DNA from 3 places in the Sphingobium sp. V4 genome. Region 2 is predicted to be linked to each of the others. Evidence: predicted binding sites of a transcription regulator. Region 2 holds the regulator's gene; each other region holds the start of a gene.

Region 1 (3,275 bases), on a different replicon from region 2:
GTAAGCTGAGCGAGTGCGCGCATCATGTCGCGCAGTTCCACACTCATATCTTGGCCGGCGGGCGCGGCGAGCTTGCGGTCGGCCACCAAATCGTCCCATTCGCCGATGAAGCGCTTGCGGCGCATCTGGCTGAAATAATGATTGCGCAGGATCGTGAAGGTCCAGGCCTTGAAGCTGGTGCCGGCGGTGAAGCGGGTACGGGCGGCCCAGGCTTTGAGCATCGTTTCCTGCACGAGATCATCTGCGGTATCGGGATTGCCGCACAGCCCGCGCGCGAAAGCGCGCAGATGCGGGATGGTCTTGCCGAGCTTGTCCTTGAAATCCGTGTCCGAGAGAATGGCCGCTGGTGTTTCGACGTTGCTGTGATCCGTCACGCTGCTCTCTCCGCCTTGCTTATCGTTAACGGGGATACGAACATTTCGGCTCGGTATCGGTTCCTTCGTAGTCGCCGCCAGAACGAGAAGACCCCGTCAGCAGGGGCGCTGGCGGGGTCCTTTTCTCATCAAGCCGCACTGCGGGGGGATGAGCGCGACCCGATAAGATGATTAACGCAGCATCAGGCCGTCGGGTCCGACCGGACACACTTCGCCAGGGCCAATACGCCGCCGCCAATGGCGGCGAGCAAGCCGAGCTTGGCGACGGTCTTGATGGCGCCCGAGGCGACATAGCCGAGGATCGCGCCCTTGATGCCGCTGTCGCCATCCTTGCGGTCGATCGCTGCGCCAATGACGGGGCCGATGATATGCTTCATGGGAAATGCGCTCCTGGTGACGAATGGGAACGGGGCTCCAAGCCCCAGGCTGACGGTCGGAAAACGCGCATCGTGCGGAATGGATGCGGCTCAGCTGTCGGCTCTCCACCGAGCCAACGCGCTGTCATATTTTTGGCGGGCAGCATCAATCGCTGCCTCGAGTCTGGTCCGTTCCTTTTTTTCCGCAGCCCGCAAGCGCCTGATCTCCTCTCTCAGCCTGACGCGCCGCTCTTCCAGTTCCGCGACCTTCGCATCGAGGGCCTGTTGGTGCGCCTCGAGCTTCTGTTCGGCCGTGTCGAGCGCCGCTCGGCTGGGCCGCGGGCGGGGTTTTGCCGGGCGACGCGGTGACGCCGGTTCGGGGTTTGGCTTTTTCCTGTTGCGGCTCGCGGGCGGTTTCGATTGCGCGAGCGATGCCAGATGCTGCTCCGGGCTGCCACGCGGAAGTTTGATCACTGCACCGGGCTCGGCGAGCGGCGCCTTCATGAGCTTGGCATCGGTAACCTGTTCCGCGACGCCCCGCGCGAAGAGGTTGCTGTCGGCACCCCAGGCCTCCAGCGCCTTCTTCTGGCTGGGCGCGGCAACATAGGCGTCATGGAAGCCGATCGGCGTGCGGAATACCTTGAGTTTTGCTACCATCCCTATCTTTCCCGACCTACGATTGCTGGCTGGATCGATGCCAACTGAACGCACTTCTTCTGTCATCGGCTGCAACCGCGATTGACTCTCGATGCGACGGAACAAATAGTGAACATATGCGCTATGATGTGAGAATCGGCAGGTGCCGCCATGCGATACGCTGAACTCCAATGCGCCTCGCATTTCTCCTTCCTGCGCGGGGCATCGAGCTGCGAGGAACTGTTTTCCCAAGCGGAGGCTTGCGGCCTCGACGCGCTCGCCATTACGGATCGCAACAGCCTGGCCGGGATCGTCCGCGCCCATGAGGCGGCGAAGGTCACCGGCGTTCGGTTGATCGTCGGCTGCCGGCTGGATCTTAGCGACGGCCAGTCGCTGCTGGTCTATCCTATCGACCGCTCGGGCTATGCCCATCTCTGCCGCTTGCTCAGCCGCGGCAAGAAGCGGGGCGGGAAGGGCAAATGCATCATCGGCTGGGACGATGTCGCGGAATTTGCCGAAGGGCTGCTCGCCATATTGCTTCCGGGGGAGGTAGAGGAAGCGCAGGCTGTGATCGGGCACTTCGCGGAAATCTTCGCCGGAAGGGATTATCTGGCGCTGACCTTGCGCCGGCGGCCCGGCGATCAGCTACGCCTGCACAACCTCTCCAATCTTGCCGCGCGCCATGACGTACCGACCGTGATCACCGGCAACATACTCTATCACCATCCGCATCGCCGGGTGCTGCAGGAGGTGATGACCTGCACCCGACATCGCTGCACCATCGATGAGCTGGGTGCCCGGCGCGAGCTTTATGCTGACCGCTATCTGATGCCGGCTGCGGAGATGCACCGGCTCTATGGCCGTTATCCCCAGGCTCTGGCGCGGACGCTGGAAATCGCCGAGCGCTGCCGCTTCTCGCTCGACGAACTCAAATATCAATATCCCGACGAAGCCAGCGTACCCGGTCAGACGCCCCAGGCGGCGCTGGAGCAGATGAGCTGGGAAGCAGCGGAGGCGCGCTATCCCGAGGGCGTGCCCGACAAGGTCGCGCGCCTGCTGCGCCATGAGTTGGGGCTGATCGCCGAGCTGGGCTATGCGCCCTATTTCCTGACGGTGAATTCCATCGTCCGCTTCGCTCGTAGCCGGGATATTCTCTGCCAGGGCCGGGGATCGGCCGCCAACAGCGCGGTCTGCTATGTCTTGGGCATCACCTCCATCGACCCCGAGCGCTCCGATCTGTTGTTCGAGCGGTTCGTCAGTCAGGAGCGCAAGGAGCCGCCGGACATCGACGTCGATTTCGAGCATGAGCGGCGCGAGATCGTTATGCAGTGGGTGTTCGACACTTATGATCGCAACCATAGCGCGCTCTGCTCCACCGTCATTCGCTATCGCGCGAAAGGCGCGATCAAGGATGTCGGCAAAGCGCTGGGTTTGTCGGAGGATTTGATTAAAGCACTGTCCTCTCAGGTCTGGGGCTGGAGCGAAGAGGGTGTGCAGGAGCGCCATGCCGAGGAACTCAACCTCAATCTCTCCGACCGGCGGCTGCGGCTGGCGCTCGATCTCGCCCGCGAGCTGATCGGAACGCCCCGCCATTTGTCACAGCATCCCGGTGGGTTCGTGCTGACCCATGACCGGCTCGACGAGCTGGTGCCGATCGAGCCGGCCGCCATGGCGGACCGACAGGTGATCGAATGGGACAAGGATGACATTGACGCGCTCAAGTTCATGAAGGTCGATTGCCTGGCGCTGGGCATGCTGACGGCAATGAAGCGCGGGTTCGATTTCCTGGAGCAGCATAAGGGCATCTGCATGGACCTGTCCTCTATCCCGCCCGAAGATCCGCGCACCTATGCCATGATCCGCGCCGCCGACACGCTTGGCGCCTTCCAGATCGAGAGCCGGGCGCAGA
Region 2 (3,275 bases):
CGCTGGCGGGGATCGGCTACACCTTGCTGACAGGGGCCGAGGTGCCGACGGTCAGATCCTGTGTCGCCGCACTGCTGGTTCTGGGCGGGCTGGCGATGGGGCGCGATGCGATCACCTTGCGGCTGGTGGCGGCCGGCGCGCTGGTCGTGCTTCTGTTCTGGCCCGAGGCGCTGGTCGGGCCGAGTTTCCAGATGAGTTTCGCCGCAGTGACGGCATTGGTGGCGCTGGCCGAGCATCCGCGCTTTCGCGCCTTTGCCGCGGCGCGTGATGAAGGGATGATTCGCAAAGGCGGCCGTCTTCTGGCGGTGACGCTGGCGACCGGCGTCGCCGTCGAACTGGTGCTGATGCCGATCGCGCTGTTTCATTTCCACAAGGCGGGCCTGCTGGGCGCCTTCGCCAACCTGATCGCGATCCCGCTCACCACCTTCCTGGTCATGCCGCTGGAGGCCTTGGCGCTGGCGCTCGACCTGGTGGGACTGGGGGCTCCGGCCTGGTGGGTGACGGAACAAGCGCTCAACCTGCTCCTGCTTCTGGCCCACAGCGTGGCCGCCAGTCCGATGGCGACCATGGTGGCGCCGGCCATGGGCGCCACCCTGTTCGGCATGACCGTCGTCGGGTTGCTGTGGTGCCTGTTGTGGCGGACGGGAATCAGGTGGCTGGGGCTGGCGCCGCTGGGCATCGGCATGGCGGCGACCCTGATGGCGTCACCGCCGGATGTCCTGGTCACGGGCGACGGACGGCATGTGGCGGTGCGGATAGAGAAGGGCATGGCGACCCTGCGCGCCGGGGCGGGAGACTATGTCCGCGACGTGCTGTCGGAAAGTGCGGGCCATGACGGTGAGCTGGAAGCCATCGCGGCGCTGCCGCAGGCGCGCTGTTCAGCGGACCTTTGCGCAGTCGGGTTGAGAGACAGGACGGGTCGAGACTGGCGGTTGCTCCTGACCCGCAGCGACATGCTGATCGCGCGGCGCGACTTTGCACGGGATTGCGCGGCGGCGGATATCGTCATCAGCGATCGGGGCCTGCCGCGCTGGTGCCGTCCGCGCTGGTTGAAGATTGACCGCCGGTTGCTGGCGCGCACCGGCGGCCTGTCCATCAGCCTGCAAGATGGCGAAGTTCACACCGTCCATCGACCGGGCGACGCCCATCCCTGGATCGTGCGCCCGAGGTCCGGAAAATCTCAGTTATAGCGGCGCAGCAGACCGGCGAGTTTGCCCTGGATACGGACCTGACGCGGATCATAGATCTGCGGTTCATATGCCGAGTTGGCGGGGTCGAGCCGGACCCGGCTGCCTTCGCGCCGGAAATATTTGAGCGTCGCTTCCGCATCGTCGATCAGGGCGACGACGATCTGCCCCTCGCGCGCGACATCCGTGCGCTGGATCAGGGCGAAGTCGCCGTCGAGGATGCCGGCTTCGACCATCGAATCGCCAGATACTTCCAGCGCATAATGATCGCCCGCGCCGAGCAGCGCGGCAGGGACGGAGAGCATGGCCTGTCCCTCCATCGCCTCGATCGGAACGCCGGCCGCGATGCGACCGTGCAGGGGGATTTCGATCACGTCATTGGCGGCGATTGGCAGGGCAGGCGCCACCCTGGGCTGCGGCGCGACCGCAGGCGCCATCACCGGCGCGGGGGGGCGGTGCATGGCGTCGGGCAGCTTGAGGACCTCCAGCGCGCGAGCGCGGTTGGGCAGGCGACGGATGAAGCCGCGTTCTTCCAACGCGTTGATGAGGCGGTGGATGCCGGACTTGGAACGCAGGTCGAGCGCATCCTTCATCTCCTCGAAAGAGGGGGACACGCCGCCCTCCTCCAGCCGGGTCTGAATGAAGCTCAGCAATTCCTGCTGCTTGGGCGTCAACATCGCTGCGGTCCTCCGTGGAACGTATGAGGAACGCATAGGAAACACATGGGGATTAGTCAAGCGCCGAACGGCCGGTCGCATTTCGCGGAACGCGCGTCGTGGTCCGGGGGTTTCAATGCCACCCTCCACAGAGGGTATAGGAGAGTGACAATGGCCAACCAGAATGATCAGGACAAGTCCCAGCGCCGCGACCAGCAAGGCGGCGGTGGTCAGAGCGACCGTCAGCATCAGCAGGAAAACCGGCAGGACCAGATGGGCGACGAACGCCGCCAGGACAAGGCGCCGGGCAACAAGCAGCAACGCTGACCAAGCCGACAGATCAGCAGAAAGGGGCCGTTCCGCGGCCCCTTTTTCTGTCCGTCACGCGAGTGGAAGCACGGTCATGCGGTCGCCGGGCAGGGCTGGCGGCGATCCTGCCGGGCGCAGGATCAGGCAGTCGGCCTGCGCCATGGCGGCGGTGGCGGCGCTGTCCTGCGACGTGACGGATACGGCTCCGTCCCTGCTGCGCCAAGCGCGGAGATAGTCGTCGCGATCACCCGTGGCCGGCAGGGGGGATGCAAGCCGCGATTCGCCGACGGGCGGCAGAGGATCGACCGCCCCGCCGAGGTGACGGATCAGCGGCAGCAGGAACAATGTGCCGGTGACGAAAGCCGATACGGGGTTGCCGGGCAAGCCGAGGAACAGCGAACCGCCAAGCCGACCGGCCATCAGCGGCTTGCCGGGACGCATCCTGATCTTCCAGAAATCGAGTGTGCCGCCCGCCTTGGCGAAGGCGGGACGGACGAGATCATGGTCGCCGACCGACGCGCCGCCGGTCGAGACGATGATGTCGGCCTCGCGGGCCTGTTCCAGCGCAGCCACCATGGCGTCGAGATCGTCGGCTATGATGCCGAGGTCGATCACGTCGCAAGGCACGTCCGCCAGCATCGCCGCCAGCATGGGCGCGTTGGAGGACGGCAGGAAGCCCGGCGGCGTCGGCGCGCCGGGAGGCACAAGTTCGTTGCCGGTGGACAGCAGCGCGACCCTGGGCCTGGCATGGACCGGCAGATCGCCATGGCCCGCCAGCACCGCAAGGGCGATCTGGGCCGGACCGATGCGCGTTCCGGCCCGGAGCAGGACAGTGTCGCGGGCGAAATCCGAAGCGGCGGGGCGAACGTGGCGGCCGGCGGGCAGCGGATCTGCGTTGGCGCGCAGCAGGTCGCCATCGCGGGTCGCATTTTCCTGCATCAATATGGCGTCGGCGCCAGGGGGCAGCGGCGCGCCCGTGAAGATGCGGACCGCTTCGCCGGGCGAGAGCGCGGGGAGGTGAGCCGCACCGGCCGCGCTTTCGCCGGCTAAGCGCCAGGGACCGGGATATTCGGCCGCGCGCACGGCATAGCCGTCCATCGCCGACAGGTCGGCCCAGGGCTGA
Region 3 (3,275 bases), 460 kb from region 2:
CTGGCCGGACGATTGCGCCCGCTGCCAGCCCGGCCCGCGCCCGCTGCCCCTCGCGACATTGGCGAAAGGATCGTCGCGTTCCGACCAGTTGGCGCGCCACAGCGACGCGCCGCCCGACATGCTGCTTTCTTCCTCCACATGCTCGGGCGGCAATTCGCCGACGAAGCGCGACGGGATGCTGCTGGTCCACTGGCCGTAGATGCGGCGGTTGGCGGCATGAATGATGGTGCAGCGCCGACGCGCCCGCGTGATCGCCACATAGGCGAGCCGCCGTTCCTCCTCCAGGCTGTTCTGCCCGCCTTCGTCCAGCGCTCGCTGCGATGGGAACACGCCTTCCTCCCAGCCGACCAGGAATGTGGTGTCGAACTCCAGGCCCTTGGCGGCGTGGATTGTCATGATGGTGACCTTGCGCTCGTCCGCCTGCGCTTCATTGTCCATGACGAGGCTGACATGCTCCAGAAAGGCGCCCAGCGTCTCATATTCCTCCATCGCGCGCGCGAGTTCGGAGAGATTTTCCAGCCGCCCGGCGCTTTCGGTGGTGCGCTCCGCCTGCAACATCGCGGTATAGCCGCTTTCGTCCAATATCTGCCGCGCCAGTTCGGCATGAGGCAATTGCGCCGCCCGATCGCGCCAGCGGGCGAGATCGCCGATAAACGCGCCCAGCGAACGGCGCGCCTGCGGCGTCAGTTCGTCAGTGTCGAGGATGCGTGCAGCGGCGAGAGCGAGGGGGATGCCCTGCGCCCGCGCGAGTCGGTGCAGCTTCTCCACTGCCTTGTCGCCCAGGCCACGCTTCGGCACGTTGACGATCCGCTCGAACGCCAGGTCGTCGGCAGGCTGGTTGACCAGCCGCAGATAGGCGAGGGCGTCTCGGATTTCCGCGCGCTCGTAAAAGCGGAAGCCGCCGACGATGCGATAGGGCAAGCCGATCTGGATGAAGCGGTCTTCGAACTCGCGGGTCTGATGCTGGGCGCGGACCAGGATCGCGACCTCGTCCAGCGACCCGCCGCCGCGTTGGACCGCCTCAATCTCCTCACCGACCCGCCGGGCTTCCTCCGGCCCGTCCCATACGCCTATCACCCGCACCTTCTCGCCGACATCTATGTCGGTCCAGAGCGTCTTGCCCAGGCGATTGCCATTTTCCGCGATGACGCCGGACGCCGCGCCCAATATGTGGGGCGTGGAGCGATAATTCTGTTCCAGCCTGATGATCGTCGCGCCCGGAAAATCCTTTTCGAACCGCAGGATATTGGCGACCTCGGCTCCGCGCCACGAATAGATGGACTGATCGTCGTCGCCCACGCAGCAGATATTCTTGCGGGTCTGGGCCAGCAGCCGCAGCCATAGATATTGGCTGGAGTTGGTGTCCTGATATTCGTCCACCATGATATAGCGGAATTTCTGCTGATATTGCTCCAGCACGTCGCGATGCTTCTTCAAGATCGTCAGAACATGCAACAGCAAGTCACCGAAATCGCACGCATTTACGTCGCGCAACCGCGCCTGATAGGCCGCGTAGAGCTTCTGCCCCTTACCATGGGCATAGCCCTCGCTCTCGCCCGCGCCGACATCATCGGGCGTCCAGCCCTTGTTCTTCCACTGGTCGATAAGGCCGCCCAGCTGCCGTGCGGGCCAGCGCTTCTCGTCGATCCCCTCCGCCTGGATCAGCTGTTTCATCAGCCGCAACTGGTCGTCGGTATCGAGAATGGTGAAATTCGATTGCAGTCCGACCAGTTCAGCGTGGCGCCGCAGCATCTTGGCGGCGATGGCGTGGAAGGTGCCGAGCCAGGGCATCCCCTCCACCGCATCGCCGATCATCGCGCCGACGCGCACGCGCATCTCCCGCGCCGCCTTGTTGGTGAAGGTAACAGCCAGGATTTCCGACGGCCAGGCGCGGCGCGTGGCGATCAGATGGGCGAGCCGCGCGGTCAGCGCCGCGGTCTTGCCCGTGCCTGCGCCGGCCAGCACCAGTACCGGGCCTTCCGTGGTCAGCACGGCTTCCCGCTGGGGTTCGTTCAGCCCCTTGAGATAGGGCGGGTCGTTGGGAGTGGGGGCTGGCAGCGTCATCTTCGATCAACTAGGGACAGGGGGAAGGTTGAGCAAGGGGCACGGCCTTGACGCGTGCCCTTGCCGTGGGGGCCTTTCTATGAGAACAAAAGGCGAATCATGCAAGGAGGGACGAGCCATGGTTTCGGGTAAATGCCAGTGCGGCGCGATCCGCTACGAAGCTGAGGGCGACCCCGCCTACAGCGCAATCTGTCATTGCGCCGACTGCCGCGCCAGCGCCGGCGCGCCGATGGTTGGCTGGGCGCTGTTTCCGGAGGAGAAGGTGAAGATCAGCGGCGATCCGGTGCGCTACCAATCTTCGCAAAACGCGACCCGCCATTTCTGCGGGGTTTGCGGAACGGGGCTGTTCTACACCAATCCCGTCATCTTCCCCGGATCGATCGACATCCAGACCGCGACGCTGGACGATCCCGCCGCGCTACCGCCGCAGGCGCATGTGCAAATGGCGGAAGCGGCACCCTGGATGGACAAGGCCCATGATCTTCCCAAGTTCGACCGTTATCCCGAAGGGGACTGAACGCGCGAAGAAAGGTCGTCCGGCGCGCATCCGGCACATCTGGTCGTCGGCGTAAGGAACGTCCAACACATCCTGCCGGTTCTTTCGCTGCCCGATCGGGCGAACGGGGCGAAGAACATAGGAAAGGATGATCCCGATGAAAAAGATTCTGCTGGCGGGCGCGGCCCTGCTGAGTTTCACCACCTTGTCCGGAATCGCGGTCGCGCAGGAGACGCCCGCGCCGAGCAGCCAGCCTCCCGGTGACGCCATGACACCGCCCGCTGATCCCGCAACGCCCACGATGCCACCCCCGGCCGCCGATCCAGCCATGCCGGCCACACCGGCTGAACCTGCCATGCCGCCGTCGCCGCCTGCTGGTGCCGATCCCAATGCAGGACTGCCCACCGGCGCTGTTCCCGCCGATCCCGGGATGACGCCGGCGCCCGCCGAGGTGCCTAAAGACCCGGCCGCGCCAGTCGGCTCCTCCTCGAATCCTGTGACGGTGGGCGGCAACATGACACCGCCCCCGAGCGAGACGAAGGACTATCCGGTCTGTTCGCGCGCAGTGCAGGACAGCTGTATCAATCCCGGCGAGGTCAGGAAGGGACGCAAGCCTCGCTGACGCCTGGCGCAGGGGCGGGCAGGGCGGCAATCAACGCCGCCAGCCGGCCCCGGTCCCTCGCAGCATCGGTCAGGCTGTAACGATCGAGAACAG

What was found. Region 2 encodes LexA, which represses DNA repair genes until DNA is damaged. Its sites were predicted from a motif close to GTTCCNCNCTTGTTCT; they were not measured.
Region 1: K3M67_RS20350 (error-prone DNA polymerase) is a predicted target of LexA. The motif match lies at 1,486-1,501, and genes of this name have one in related genera.
Region 3: K3M67_RS07395 (ATP-dependent helicase) is a predicted target of LexA. The motif match lies at 2,147-2,162, and genes of this name have one in related genera.

Annotation. Positions count from the first base shown of each region.
Region 1 is NZ_CP081002.1:989,994-993,268, forward strand. It holds gene K3M67_RS20335 (sigma-70 family RNA polymerase sigma factor) at 1-374, opposite strand, end outside; gene K3M67_RS20340 (hypothetical protein) at 557-751, opposite strand; gene K3M67_RS20345 (hypothetical protein) at 842-1,387, opposite strand; gene K3M67_RS20350 (error-prone DNA polymerase) at 1,538-3,275, shown strand, end outside.
Region 2 is NZ_CP081001.1:993,981-997,255, forward strand. It holds gene K3M67_RS05230 (ComEC/Rec2 family competence protein) at 1-1,190, shown strand, start outside; gene lexA (transcriptional repressor LexA) at 1,181-1,864, opposite strand; gene K3M67_RS05240 (hypothetical protein) at 2,015-2,170, shown strand; gene K3M67_RS05245 (molybdopterin molybdotransferase MoeA) at 2,225-3,275, opposite strand, start outside.
Region 3 is NZ_CP081001.1:1,453,155-1,456,429, reverse strand. It holds gene K3M67_RS07395 (ATP-dependent helicase) at 1-2,064, opposite strand, end outside; gene K3M67_RS07390 (GFA family protein) at 2,183-2,581, shown strand; gene K3M67_RS07385 (Fe-S oxidoreductase) at 2,718-3,182, shown strand; gene K3M67_RS07380 (Rrf2 family transcriptional regulator) at 3,157-3,275, opposite strand, start outside.